DNA from 3 places in the Paraburkholderia sp. BL17N1 genome. Region 3 is predicted to be linked to each of the others. Evidence: predicted binding sites of a transcription regulator. Region 3 holds the regulator's gene; each other region holds the start of a gene.
What was found. The regulator HrcA, encoded in region 3, represses chaperone genes, less so after heat shock. The targets are predictions, from matches to a motif close to TTAGCACTCNNNNNNNNNGAGTGCTAA.

Region 1 (4,800 bases), 160 kb from region 3:
CGCCCAACCGGACGGCGACGCCGAAGCGCCCAGTCTCGACGCCGCCATCTCGCATCTGCTGTCGCAAGGCTGCGAATACATTCTGTCGACGGAAACCGGCACGCACCGGCACGTCAATACGCTCTTCAGCGAAGACGGCCAGTTGCGTCAGGACATGTGGGACCGTGGCAGCCATCGGATCATGGGCTTGACGGATACGTTGGGCGCGGCGATCGCCGCATTGCTCGCCAACGGCCAGGATCCCGCCGAGGCGGTGCGCGAGGCGCAGGAGTATTTGTACCAGGCCGTGCGCAATGCGTTCCGGCCGGGCATGGGCGCGTATATGCCGGACCGGTTCTTCTGGGCGCGCAGTGCCGACGACGAAACGCCGCCGGCAGCCGGCAAGGACGCAGCGCCGGGCGAAGCGCGGCACTGATAGCCGGCGCGGAGCGTCGGCTGCCCTCTGATCCGGGCGCTTCTGCCTGCAGCGAGCGCCCATAAAAAAACCCGCATTTCTGCGGGTTTTTTCGTTTGGGAAGCACGCCTTGCGGCGCGCTTCCCCATGTGCTTCCAACTGAGCCTCCAGACGAGGAGGCCCAATCGAAATTACATGTCCATGCCCATGCCGCCCATGCCGCCGGGCATACCGCCGGCCATCGGAGCGTCTTCCTTCGGCAGTTCGCAAACAGCTGCGTCGGTCGTCAACAGCAGGCCAGCGACCGAAGCTGCGTTTTGCAGCGCCGTGCGCGTCACCTTCGTCGGGTCGACAACACCAGCGTCGACCAGGTCGACATACTCGCCGGTTGCTGCGTTGTAGCCGTAGTTGCCTTGGCCAGCAGCAACAGCTGCCACGACGACGCTGGCTTCTTCGCCACCGTTCGTGACGATCTGGCGCAGCGGCTCTTCCATCGCGCGCAGCACGATCTTGATACCTGCGTCCTGATCGGCGTTAGCGCCCTTCAGGCCGGCGATTGCCGTACGTGCACGGATCAGCGCGACGCCGCCGCCAGCCACGATGCCTTCTTCCACAGCTGCGCGCGTTGCGTGCAGTGCGTCTTCGACACGTGCCTTCTTTTCCTTCATTTCGACTTCGGTCGCAGCGCCGACCTTGATCACCGCAACACCGCCTGCCAGCTTGGCAACGCGCTCTTGCAGCTTTTCACGGTCGTAGTCCGACGTTGCTTCTTCGATTTGCGTGCGAACCTGCTTCACACGCGCTTCGATGGTGGCTGCTTCGCCAGCGCCGTCGATGATCGTGGTGTTTTCCTTGCCCACTTCGATACGCTTCGCTTGACCCAGTTCAGCCAGCGTTGCCTTTTCGAGCGTCAGGCCGGTTTCTTCAGCGATGACTTGACCGCCGGTCAGGATCGCGATGTCTTCCAGCATGGCCTTACGACGATCGCCGAAGCCCGGAGCCTTGACAGCAACAGTCTTCAGGATGCCGCGGATGTTGTTCACCACCAGCGTAGCCAGCGCTTCGCCTTCGACGTCTTCCGCGATGATCAGCAGCGGACGGCCAGCCTTGGCGACCTGTTCCAGTACCGGCAGCAGATCACGGATGTTCGACACCTTCTTGTCGTGCAGCAGCACGAACGGGTTTTCGAGCACGGCGACTTGCTTGTCCGGGTTGTTGATGAAGTACGGCGACAGGTAGCCGCGGTCGAATTGCATACCTTCGACCACGTCCAGCTCGTCTTGCAGCGACTTGCCGTCTTCAACCGTGATGACGCCTTCCTTGCCGACCTTGTCCATCGCTTCAGCGATACGATCGCCGATCGACGAGTCGCTGTTCGCCGAAATCGCGCCGACTTGTGCGATTTCCTTGTTGGTCGTGCACGGCTTGCTGATCTTGCGCAGTTCTTCGATTGCGGCCGTCACAGCCTTGTCGATACCGCGCTTCAGGTCCATCGGGTTCATGCCCGATGCAACGTACTTCATGCCTTCGCGGACGATCGACTGAGCCAGGACCGTTGCGGTCGTGGTGCCGTCACCTGCGTTGTCGCTGGTCTTGGAAGCCACTTCCTTGACCATTTGCGCGCCCATGTTCTGGAGCTTGTCTTTCAGTTCGATCTCTTTCGCGACCGACACACCGTCCTTCGTGACCGTCGGGCCGCCGAAGCTGCGTTCCAGGACAACGTTGCGACCCTTCGGGCCCAGCGTGACCTTCACAGCGTTCGCGAGGATATTCACGCCTTCAACCATCTTGGCACGGGCGGAATCACCGAATACGACGTCTTTAGCTGCCATCTTCTAACTCCTTGAATTCTTTAAGATACGACCGGGAAAAGCAGCGACTTGCCGCTTACTTCTGCACCACGGCCATGATGTCTTCTTCGCGCATCACGAGCAGTTCGTTGCCGTCGACCTTAACGGTCTGGCCTGCGTATTTACCGAACAGAACGCGGTCACCCACCTTCACGTCGAGCGCGATTGCCGCGCCCTTGTCGTCACGCTTGCCCGGACCGACTGCCAGAATTTCGCCTTGATCCGGCTTTTCTGCTGCGGCTTCGGGGATCACGATGCCCGACGCGGTCTTGGTTTCTTGATCCAGACGTTTGACGATCACGCGATCATGCAAAGGACGAAGGTTCATACATACTCCTCTCTTGATTGAGACTGAAGAACGCTGAGAAAACCCGGCTGGCGGAGCCAACCGGCGATGTTGTTAGCACTCTCGTGCAGCGAGTGCTAATTATATGGACGGGTGGTGACAAATTCAAGAAGGGATGGTGCGGTTATCAAGATTCGTGTCGAGATTCGCTTAACTTTGAACTTTGTTCGCTTAAGTTTGAACCGACGACTGTGCGCCCGGACACCGCAACGGCGCACACTTTCCATAAGAAACAACGAGTTAGAACTGGGGCCGCCGTGATACACGGGTTGTGAACGCTGCTACGAAACCTAGCCGTTTCTGGCGAAGCCGCCTCGCAAAACCAAGTGGTCAACATTCGTTCAAGGGTAAACCCCCAAGAAAGGATCGCCCCCTTCCGCAATGGTCTGGGAATTCGAAAAACACCGTGCAGCCCGCGACCCTATCGCTCTCGTCGTGCAGCCGCTCTGGATTCAGATGTTCGATCAATTCATCACCTGGCCATGCGAAACGACGGCGTAAAGGAGTCGCTGGACAAGCCCGCTTCACTACCTCTTCCATAGCGGCTTCAAACGATTCACCAGCATCACGCTTCCCCGTTGAGCTGGGCAAACTCACTATCGCCACAAGTTCAGACAGCTGGGATAGATTGTGGCCGCGCCTTTCATTCATGTGCGTCACCAGTTCGTCATCGCTCGATGGCAGAATTTCGAGGCCGGATATTGAGAGGTCGGTCGAGTAGTAAAACGCGTGGCCGTTCCGGAGACCGTCAATGATTGATCCCTTGAGGAGTCAATCCGTGAGTCGGCTTCATACATCGCGGCCGTTGACAGACAACGCTCTTGGCTTTTCCCAGAGCGGACATTGAGTCACTTGTCGCCAGTCGAATTGTTGACGAAGAATTTCTGACTAAACATACTCTCCCGCGTTTTCAACGGAGAGCCCCAGTGACGAGTGTTCACATCGACGTACTACCGCGGGAAATTTCAACGGCACGCCTGAAACTTGTGCCGGCATGTGAGCAGTTCACGCATGAGTTGCGGGAATACTCCATTGAAAATCGCGCTCACCTACAGCCTTGGGAACCGCTTCGAGACGAAAGCTTCTTCGACACTGAATCCATTTGTCACCGGCTGTCGACAATGGCGCATAACAACAGTTCGGGAGTCGCGGTGCATCTCCTTCTCATTTCGTCGGGAACCGGCGAAATAGTCGGTGATTGCAACTTCACGAACATCGTGCGCGGGCCCTTTCAGGCATGTCATCTTGGATTTTCGCTTGCAAAGCGGTTTGAAGGACAAGGTCTGATGTACGAAGCATTGACGTCTGCCATTACTTATATCTTTGACGAAATTGGGTTGCACAGAATAATGGCGAATTTTAGGCCCGAAAATTTTCGTAGCGAACAACTATTAAAACGGCTAGGGTTCGAGCGTGAAGGCTTGGCTCGGTCCTATCTAAGGATCAATGGAGTATGGGCCGACCACGTGCTCACATCGCTAATCAACCAAATTCCAGAACGTTAAACCAGTCTTGCAGCCTTCGCTCCGACCTTTCGATTTCCGTGGGCTTAAAGCACCCGGTGCCATCAGGGGTCGCCGGTCGCCGGCTCACGCGTTCGGAACATCCACCAAGGTCCGAATCCGCTTTCCCATCTCGAACGCGCGAATCTCGTAGCCAAGTTCCTGGTACAGATTGACTGCCTGTTCGTTAAATTCCCAAACGGCTAGTCTGATATCCGTGGCACCTTGGTTCCGCGCCCACTCTTCTGCGAGTTTGATAAGAGAGCTGCCGACCCCGCGTCCTCTGATTTGTTCTGAGACCGCGACGGAGCCGATGCGACCAGCGACGATCGGCTGCAATAACGGGCTTATCGGCTTCACCACCTGAATCGTAATGAAGCCGACGGCTTTGCTGCCAAGCTCAGCAAGGAACGCTGCTCGATCTTCTCCTTGCAGGCTGGAGAGCCAGTGCGGCTTGTCGCGGGCGAATTCTGTGGCGGCATCCGCACAGATACCGACGCGCGCGAGAAATTTCAAATCACACATCGCGAGCGGACCGCAACCAATCCAATCCGGTCAGTCGAGTCACGACAGGACCGGCAGTTAGCAGGTTCGAAAGAGAGGCCCGACGCTTCCCATTTCCGCGATCGCGTCCATTCAAAGCAATCGATAGCTCATTTCGTTGGTACAGCTTATGAACGAATGGCGGCCTGCAGTCACTCAGATTAA
Region 2 (4,800 bases), 260 kb from region 3:
GTCGACTGGTTGCACGACGGTGTCTGCGAAACGCGCGTGCCGCACGAGCGCTCGTCGCCCGATGCGCCGGAAGTGGATTTGCCCGAGGCCAAGGACGCGCCGACGACGGCCGCCTGGATCAGCGCCGTCTTGCGCGGCGAAGCCCCCGTGCCGAGCGCGATCGAACGCCAGGTGGAACTGATCGTGGATGTCGCCAGAATGCCCATTTAGCGGCTGCGCGGTAAGCGCTCCGGCGCGCTTGCAGTCGCCCGCCGCGACCCACGCGGGTTGACACGCCGCAACGCGGCGTCATACATTAGCCCCATGCGTTCCCTTCCGAACACCCTCCGAATTACCTCCGGCCGCCTAGCGCGGCCCCTATCGCTACGTCTAGCGTAAGTCAGGCGTAGCGCCGCGCGTTGGCATCTCAGGTTGCTCAAAGCGCGGGCTCTCCAGCAGTTCCGTTGTTCCTGTTGCACCCCCAAAGCGTAGTTCTTCACAACCTGTAGTCGTTTGCATTCGTCCGTTTACCGCGCGGACGAAGCGCGAGGATCAAATGCACGCCGCATGGGCTTTATCCACGTCCGTTTTCGCCGTCACGGTGACGCCGTTCGTTCGCGCCCGTTCGTTGTTGCCGCTAGCCACCGGCTGGCGGACCGTGCATCCGTGGCAGTCCGCCAACCGCTCCCGGCCACACCTTTTCGCAGACGACCCAACGAACGAGGCTCACCATGTTGCAAAACCCCGCTGAAAAATACCGCCCCTTCCCGCCCGTACGTCTGACCGGCCGTAAATGGCCGAGCCGCACGATCGACCGGGCGCCGATCTGGATGAGCACCGATCTGCGCGACGGCAATCAGGCGCTGATCGAGCCGATGAACGCCGCGCAAAAGCTCGAGTTCTTCGAGATGCTGGTCGCGATCGGTTTCAAGGAGATCGAGGTCGGCTACCCGTCGGCGTCGCAAACGGACTTCGATTTCGTCCGCAAGCTGATCGAGGAAAAGCGCATTCCCGACGACGTGACCATCGAGGTCTTCATGCCGTCGCGAGCGGAACTGATTGCGCGCACGTTCGAGGCGCTGGAAGGCGCGCCGCGCGCCATCGTGCACTTGTACAACGCGATTTGCCCATCGTTTCGGCGGATCGTGTTCAATCAGTCGAAGGCCGAGATCAAGGCGCTGGCCGTGCAGGGCACGCAACTCATCAAGGACCATGCGCAAGCGCGTCCCGGCACGCACTGGATCTTCCAGTACTCGCCGGAAACGTTCAATACGACCGAATTGCCGTTTGCACGCGAAGTGTGCGACGCGGTCGCGCAGACGTGGCGCCCCACGCGTGATCACAAAATGATCGTCAACCTGCCCGCGAGCGTGGAGGTGGCGACGCCGAATGCTTTCGCCGATCAGATCGAATGGATGCATCGCAATCTTGGCTATCGCGACAGCATCGTGCTGTCGGTGCATCCGCATAACGATCGCGGCACCGCGGTGGCCGCCGCGGAACTGGCGCTGCTGGCGGGCGCGGACCGCGTCGAAGGCTGCCTGTTCGGCAACGGCGAGCGCACCGGCAACGTCGATCTCGTCGCGCTGGCGATGAATCTGGATGCGCAGGGTGTCGATACGGGGCTCGATTTCTCCGATATGGAGGCGGTCCGGCTCATGGCGGAGCGCTGCAATCAGTTGCCGGTGCATCCACGCCATCCATATGCAGGCGAAGCGGTGATGCGGGCGAAGAACGCGGAGCGGCAAGGCGTCGCGGCGCAGGTGCTCAAAGTGGCAGAAACCGGCGCGCCGGATCGACGCGAATGGAGCGGTTTGGATCAGGAAAGCGTCGCCGCCTGAGAATCAGGCCGACGTGAGGCAAACCGACGCAAACACGATGCGCGAGCGCTCGCGTCAATCGGAGCGGCCCGCTCACAAGGCGCCGCCGGCTCGACAGAATGAGCTCACAAGGCTCACTCGATTGCGCAACGCGTGGCCTGCCAGGCGATCAGGCGCCAACGGCCGTCTTCCTGCATATGAATCGCCGTGTAGGCGATCGGAAACAGCAGCGCCCCGTTGTTCGCCTCCATTTCGATCAGCGCGCGACCGGTTATCACGCAGATCTCGCGCCCGACCGGCAGCACCTCTTGCGACTGAATCTCGATCTGCCGATAGCGGCGGCGGCCCGTGGTAATCCCGTCGATGAACTGCCGTTTGGTTTCCCGCTTGCCGTTCGTGTGAACGTAGCTCACGTTGTCCGCGAGCAGGGCGTCGAGCGAGGGCCCGTCGCCGTCGACCATCGCCCGAAAGCGCTCTCGCTCGAGTTCGCGAACCGCTTCGATAATCTTTGCTGCCATCGCTCAGCCCCTTGCACCGGTGAGCCAACGTGGCCACGGTTGTCAGAAGTTGTATTGCAGATATAGCTGGTGGAAATTTATACCAGGATTCGGCTCTTTGATACCGCCGTTGGAAACATGCTGGAAGCGATAGCCCGCCTGGTACTGCTGGTGGCTGCCGAACTGCACGCCCGCGCCGGCTGTTGGCGCAAATTGGAACGCCGTGGCATAGGTGTAGTCAGAAGAGATGCGGGCATGCGTAAGAAGTCGCACACCAACACCCGCTTCCACGAAGGGACGGATCGAGCCCGTGCCGCGAATGAAGCGGATAAACGGCGTGACGCCGAATTCGCCGATATTGCGGTGCTCGTCACTTTCATCGGTATGCCACCAGGCCACGTGCGCTTCGCCGATCAGCGCGAAGTGCCAGTCGCCAATTTGCCACCAGGTCAGATTGGGGTCCCAGACCACCCCAAGGTCGAGCTTCCGGACGTGATGGTCGCCAAGACCGCCTGCAACCTGCACGCCCCACTGATCGGCCGAGGCCAAACCTGAAGCCCCTAAAATCAACGATCCGGCGAAGATTTTTAGAGTCAGACCACGCAAAGCATTCTTTTTGTTGTTCATCTAACACCTGGGTTCCGTGGAACGCTGAACAATCTGTAACTGTTTTGCGTATTCTAAGGTGAATCTCAATTTAGCGGATCGCATGAAGAAAGCTGACTTTCCGCAATTAGTCACTTCAAATTTGGCAAAAATCAGGTATTTATAACGATGTAGGCAGTCTGTTAGGTAAATTCTACGTCTAGCACAGAGCCGGCTGAAGCGGTGTACCATGGCTATTGATTCGTGAATTTCAATAGGAATTTGCGGAACTTGGATGCCCCTACGCCCTCTAAGTATTAGCACTCGGCAATTCAGAGTGCTAACATCCAACGCTGGAGTCGTTACCTGAATAAGCTTTTGTCTGATTCCAAAGGAGTTTCCTACGTGAGCCATGCAATGACCCTTCCGAGTACTTTGAGCCCGTCGTCGGCTAAGGCCGCTTCGGCAGGTGCACTGGCGCTCTCGCATTCCTCGCTGCTGCCCGGTCAACTGGGCAATATCGACGCCTACATCCAGGCCGTAAATCGGATTCCGATGCTGACGCCGGCGGAAGAACGCCAGTTCGCCACCGAATTTCGCGAGCAGGACAACCTCGAGTCCGCGCGCCGTCTCGTCCTGTCGCACTTGCGGCTGGTCGTGTCGATCGCGCGCAACTATCTGGGCTATGGACTGCCGCACGCCGACCTGATCCAGGAAGGCAATATCGGCCTGATGAAGGCCGTGAAGCGCTTCGATCCGGAGCAGAACGTGCGCCTCGTGTCGTACGCCATGCACTGGATCAAGGCTGAGATCCACGAATACATTCTGCGCAACTGGCGGATGGTGAAGGTCGCCACCACCAAGGCGCAGCGCAAACTGTTCTTCAACCTGCGCAGCCACAAGCAAGGGCTGGGCGCGTTCACGCCGGACCAGATCGACGATCTGGCCAAAGAGTTGAACGTGAAGCGCGAAGAAGTCTCCGAAATGGAAACGCGTCTGTCCGGCGGCGATATTGCGCTGGAAGGCCAGGTCGAAGACGGTGAAGAAGCGTACGCGCCGATCGCCTATCTGGCTGACTCGCATAGCGAACCGACCGCCGTGCTGGCTTCGCGTCAGCGCGACAAGCTGCAAAGCGACGGTATTGCGAGCGCGCTGGACGCACTTGACGCCCGCAGCCGCCGCATCATCGAGGCACGTTGGCTGAAGGTGGAAGACGACGGTTCGGGCGGCTCCACGCTGCACGAACTGGCCGACGAATTCGGCGTGTCCGCCGAACGTATTCGCCAGATCGAGGCGAGCGCTATGAAGAAGATGCGCGGCGCGCTCACCGAATACGCTTAACGCTTGAAAATTGTCAGCATGCCGGTTCGTCCGGCGCGCGGCAGCAAAGCTGCCAAGCCCCGCCCTCGCAAGACGGCGGGGCTTTTTTTCGCCCACGCCGCGGCTTGTTCGCGCACGCCCGCCTTCGCTCAAGAACATCCACAAGCGACATGCGTTTCTTGACGTATCACAAACCAGATAGCAATACTGGTTGAACGGGGCAAGTCTCGCGACCCAATGCCGCAGTTCCGAACTGTTGCGCGCGAGGTTCTACTCCTAGAATCGGGATGCACTCGCCCGACCGCTGACGCGGTCTGGCGCCAGCCGGATTCGCCGGTGTGAAGTTGCCTTCTACCGATCATGACCACAGCCCTCAATCGCAGCACCACCCGCCGCCGGAGCCTGCGCCAACGGTTCCATGGCTGGGTGCGCGGTCCGACGTTGGCGCGGGATATCGCCATCGTCCTCGCCATCAAATTCGTACTGCTGATGGCGCTCAAGTACACGTTCTTCAATCATCCGCAGGCGGAGCACATGTCGCTGCCGCCTGAGCAAGTCGCGCAGGCGCTGCTGTCCGTGCCTGCCTCGCATCCGTCCCA
Region 3 (4,800 bases):
GCACGACGTTCGCATCGGCGCGCGCGCCGAGCGCGAGCGCCAGCGCGTCGATCAGGATCGACTTGCCGGCGCCGGTTTCGCCGGAGAAAACAGTGAAGCCGCTGTCGAATTCGAGATCGAGCGCGGCGACGATGACGAAGTCGCGTATCGAGAGGTGGCGAAGCATGGAGGTCGTCTGGTGAGCTTGATGTTCGGGTTTCGGCCGCGGCGGCGTTCGCGTTCCGGATTTCTTGCCGCTCAGGGCTTGGGATCTTCTTCGTGCGACGGGTATTCGTTCCAGTGCAGCTTCTTGCGCAGCGTGGTAAAGAAGCTGTAGCCGACCGGATGCAGCATGGGCACCGTATGACGCGAGCGGCGCACCTCGATCGTGTCGCCCAGCTCGAGCGAGGTGAACGACTGCATGTCGAAATTCACGTTCACTTCGCGCCCGGAAACAATCTGGATGCTCACCTTCGAGTCGTCCGGCAGCACGATCGGCCGGTTCGACAGCGCATGCGGCGCGATCGGCACCAGCACGATACCTTGCAATTGCGGATGCAGAATCGGCCCTTGCGACGACAGCGCATAAGCGGTCGAACCGGTGGGCGTGGCCACGATCAGACCGTCCGAGCGCTGGTTGTACATGAAGCGGCCGTCCACCGAGACATGCAGCTCCGCCATGCCCGAGAAGCCGCTGCGGTTGACCACCACGTCGTTGAAGGCGAGCGCGTGATAGATCGGATTGCCGCCGCGCATGATGCGCGCTTCGAGCAGCACGCGTTCCTCGCGCTCGAAATTGCCCGAGAGCATTTGCGGCACGATCTCGCGCATGTCGGAGATCGGGATGTCGGTGATGAAGCCGAGCCGCCCGTGGTTGATGCCGATCAACGGCGTGCGGTATGGCGCCAGCTGGCGGCCGATGCCGAGCATGGTGCCGTCGCCGCCCAGCACGACCGCAACGTCGGCGCGCGCGCCGATCTCGGCGGGACGCAGCGCCGGATAGTCGGTCACGCCGATCTCGGCGGCGGTGTCGGCTTCGAATACGATCTCGAAGCCGCGCTTCGCGATGCACGAGGCGAGCGCGGTCAACGGCTCGGCGATGCCCGGCGTGTTGTTGCGCCCGACGAGCGCGACGGTCTTGAACTGGCTGGTCACTTGCATGCCGGCATTACACCATAGGTAGGGCCTGAAAAGAACCGCAGACAGACCCGGTAGCGGGCCGGCGCGCGCGGGCTGTCAGCACATCTCGCGATTGTCGTTAGAATGGTGAAGCCTTGATGACATGTGCGCCGGTTAAAGTGCGGCGGGGTGCCGGCAGCCGGGCCGCCCAGAAGGTGGCTCGCAAGGCGGTCGGCAAAGCGCCGGGCGGAACGCCGGCTCGCAGGCCGGACCGAAGGCAGAGCGCCGCTTTGGCAAACGGCGGCGCGTTCGTCAGGGATGGGCGCCCCTAGCGCTCGCGGTAGTCGTGCCATTGAGCTAAAATTTTCCCTCATGCTAGATCCTCGCGCACAAACCCTCCTCAAAACGCTGATCGAGCGCTACATCGCCGAAGGTCAGCCGGTCGGCTCGCGCACGTTGTCGCGCTATTCGGGCCTCGAACTGAGTCCCGCAACGATCCGCAACGTGATGTCCGACCTCGAGGACCTGGGGCTCGTGATCAGTCCGCATACTTCCGCGGGCCGCATTCCCACACCGCGTGGTTACCGCCTGTTCGTGGACACCATGCTCACCGTGGAGTCCGCCGCGGACGAAGAAGCCGTGACGCGTACGGTCAAGACTACGCTGCAGGCAGGCGAGCCGCAGAAAATCGTTGCGGCGGCGGCCAGCGTGCTGTCCAACCTGTCGCAGTTCGCCGGGGTGGTGCTCACGCCGCGGCGCAGCCACGTGTTCAAGCAGATCGAGTTCATGCGTTTGTCGGACAAGCGCATTCTGCTGATCATCGTGACGCCCGAAGGCGACGTGCAGAACCGCATCATGGCAACTCAGCGCGACTTCTCGCCCTCGCAACTGGTCGAAGCCTCGAACTACATCAACGCGCACTTCGCGGGCCTTTCGTTCGACGACGTGCGGCGCCGTCTGCGCGAAGAAATCGACGAACTGCGCGGCGACATGACCACGCTCATGCACGCCGCCGTCACGGCCAGCACGGACGAATCGGACACGGGCGAAACCGTGCTGATTTCCGGCGAGCGCAATCTGCTCGAAGTGGCCGACCTTTCGTCGGACATGGCGCGCTTGCGCAAGCTGTTCGATGTGTTCGATCAAAAAACCAGTCTCCTTCAGTTGCTCGACGTGTCGAGTCACGCGGCGGGCGTGCAGATTTTCATCGGCGGCGAGTCGAATCTCGTACCGATCGAGGAAATGAGCGTAGTCACCGCGCCGTACGAGGTGAACGGCAAGATCGTCGGCACGCTCGGCGTGATCGGGCCGACCCGCATGGCCTACAACCGCGTGATCCCGATCGTGGATATCACCGCGCGCCTGCTCTCGCTGACCCTCAGCCAGCAGTAAACGGCTTCGACTCCTGGCCGCAGCCGCGGCTGGCTGCTGCTCCTGCTGCAAATAATGCGTGACGGCGCGCGGCTTGCCAATTGGCCGAATGGCCAGGGGTGTGCGGCGGACCAGTGCATGAACCGCGCCGCTATAATGAATCCCACCTCAACCGACTCTCCGCCAACACCGGTGCCTTGCTGCCTATGCGCTTCGACCTCGAGCGGCCCTCACAGAACGCCAGTTCACACCGTGTCGCCGTGCTGCTGATCAATCTCGGCACGCCCGACGCGCCGACGCCGCGCGCGGTACGCCGCTATCTCGCGCAGTTTCTGTCCGATCCGCGCGTAGTCGAAATTCCGGCGCTGCTCTGGCAGATCATTTTGCGGTTGCTGATTTTGCCGATTCGGGGCGTCGCCTCGGCCAAGAAGTACGCTGCGGTGTGGATGCCGGAGGGCTCGCCGCTGCGCGTTCATACAGAAAAGCAGGTGGAAGGCCTGCGCCATCTGTTGCAACTGAATGACTACACAGTGCTGGTCGACTACGCGATGCGCTATGGCACACCGGGTATCCCGGCCATGCTGAACCAGCTCAAGCTGGCGGGCGCCGAGCGCGTACTGTTGATGCCCATGTATCCGCAGTACTCGTCCTCGACCACCGCCACCGCGTTCGACGACGCCTTTTCGGCGCTCAAGCGCATGCGCAATCAGCCGGAAATCCGCACGGTGCGCCAGTACGCCGATCATCCGGCCTACATTGCGGCGCTTGCCGCCCAGGTGCATCACTACTGGCATCAGCACGGCCGGCCGGATTTCGCCGCGGGCGACAAGCTGGTGCTGAGTTTCCACGGGGTGCCCAAGCGCACGCTGGATCTCGGCGACCCTTACCACGAGCAATGTCAGCAAACCGGCGCGCTGCTGATGCAGGCGCTCGAACTGACGCAGGTGGAATGCCGGATCACGTTCCAGTCGCGTTTCGGCAAGGCCGAATGGTTGCAGCCGTACACGGCGCCCACGTTGAAGGAACTGGGTGCGGCGGGCGTGCGGCGCGCCGACGTGTTCTGTCCAGGCTTCACGGCCGATTGCCTTGAAACCATTGAGGAAATCGGCATGGAAGTGCGCGACGAATTCCTCCATGCGGGCGGCAAGGATTTTCATCGGATTCCCTGCCTCAATGCCTCGCAGGCGTGGATCGCCGCACTGGGCGAAATCGTTGCGCAGAACCTGCAGGGCTGGCCAGTTCAGGCGTTGCCGGTGCCACATACGACAGGAGCTTGACCCGGCTCATGAACTACAGGATTGCAACTGACCCGGGCGCGAAGTTGCGCATCGACAAATGGCTCTGGGCGGCGCGCTTCTTCAAGACGCGCTCGCTCGCGGCGGACGCCGTCGAAAAAGGGCATGTGCGGATTGGCGGCGCCAGCGTCAAGCCGGCTAAAGACGTGCGGGTCGGCGACCTGGTCGAAATTGAGATCGAGCGGATTGTGTGGCAGGTGGAGGTGCTGGGCGTGTGCGACGTGCGCGGCCCGGCGAGCGTCGCGCAAACGCTTTATGCGGAAACCGAAGAGAGCAGGGTGAAGCGGCAGGTCGAACAGGAGCGGCGCAAGACGTATCGCGAACCGGCGGCCGCCTTGCACGGCCGGCCGACCAAACGCGACAGGCGCACTATCGACAAACTTTCAGGTGGGGGTTGAACAGCTGTTCCATGGTCGCGTGCACGCCGCCGTATTCGGTAGTGTGGTCGTTGACGGCCCCGGACATGCAGATGGTCGTGGTGCCCGCAATCAGAACCAATGCGACCACCGAGATTGCAAAGGTCAGTTTCACGGTACTCCCCTCAGGAAGGTTCAGGATAAAGACGGGCGAATCAGGTGGGAATTGCAATAAATCGGAAAGGTTGACGTCAGATTAGGGTTAACGCGTCTTTTCCGATGCTTTAATGGAGCATAGGCCACTTGCCGATTGCACTCAATCTCAATCTGATTGCGCAGCAAAAATGGTTGTAACCGGGCATTTCCACCACCCATCCCTGGTGCGAAAAGATCAGGGAGAACCGCTTGAAATGGCTGTTCCCGGCCTCATCTGCCGTTTTGATTTGCGGTGACTCGCGAAGTTGTCTGTCGCGATTTTGCAACGCACAAACCACGCCAGGTTGGATGTGTTGCCTGCCACCGCTGGCTTTTACCTCGCTTTCACCCATTTAACGACTTTCAGCGACATGGAAAACACGCAAGAGAACCCGACGAGCCAGAATCCCACGCCCGCCGACGAAACCGCGCGCCAGGCCGCCGAGGCCGCAGCACCCCAGCAGGAAGCGGCGGCCAACGCCGCG

Region 1: a site for HrcA is predicted at 2,645-2,671, ahead of groES (co-chaperone GroES). Genes of this name have one in related genera too.
Region 2: a site for HrcA is predicted at 3,199-3,225, ahead of rpoH (RNA polymerase sigma factor RpoH). Genes of this name have one in related genera too.

The regions. Positions count from the first base shown of each region.
Region 1 covers NZ_RBIW01000001.1:557,153-561,952, forward strand. Annotated here, with positions in the region: gene B0G82_RS02430 (hydroxymethylpyrimidine/phosphomethylpyrimidine kinase) at 1-415, shown strand, start outside; gene groL (chaperonin GroEL) at 586-2,226, opposite strand; gene groES (co-chaperone GroES) at 2,282-2,572, opposite strand; gene B0G82_RS02445 (GNAT family N-acetyltransferase) at 3,517-4,095, shown strand; gene B0G82_RS02450 (GNAT family N-acetyltransferase) at 4,180-4,617, opposite strand.
Region 2 covers NZ_RBIW01000001.1:970,401-975,200, forward strand. Annotated here, with positions in the region: gene ybiB (DNA-binding protein YbiB) at 1-210, shown strand, start outside; partial or broken gene B0G82_RS04145 (2-isopropylmalate synthase) at 711-1,742, shown strand; gene B0G82_RS04150 (nuclear transport factor 2 family protein) at 1,934-2,317, opposite strand; gene B0G82_RS04155 (acyloxyacyl hydrolase) at 2,360-2,923, opposite strand; gene rpoH (RNA polymerase sigma factor RpoH) at 3,287-4,222, shown strand; gene cydP (cytochrome oxidase putative small subunit CydP) at 4,562-4,800, shown strand, end outside.
Region 3 covers NZ_RBIW01000001.1:715,082-719,881, reverse strand. Annotated here, with positions in the region: gene recN (DNA repair protein RecN) at 1-166, opposite strand, end outside; gene B0G82_RS03115 (NAD kinase) at 238-1,140, opposite strand; gene hrcA (heat-inducible transcriptional repressor HrcA) at 1,471-2,490, shown strand; gene hemH (ferrochelatase) at 2,676-3,746, shown strand; gene B0G82_RS03100 (RNA-binding S4 domain-containing protein) at 3,755-4,162, shown strand; gene B0G82_RS39970 (hypothetical protein) at 4,134-4,295, opposite strand; gene grpE (nucleotide exchange factor GrpE) at 4,687-4,800, shown strand, end outside.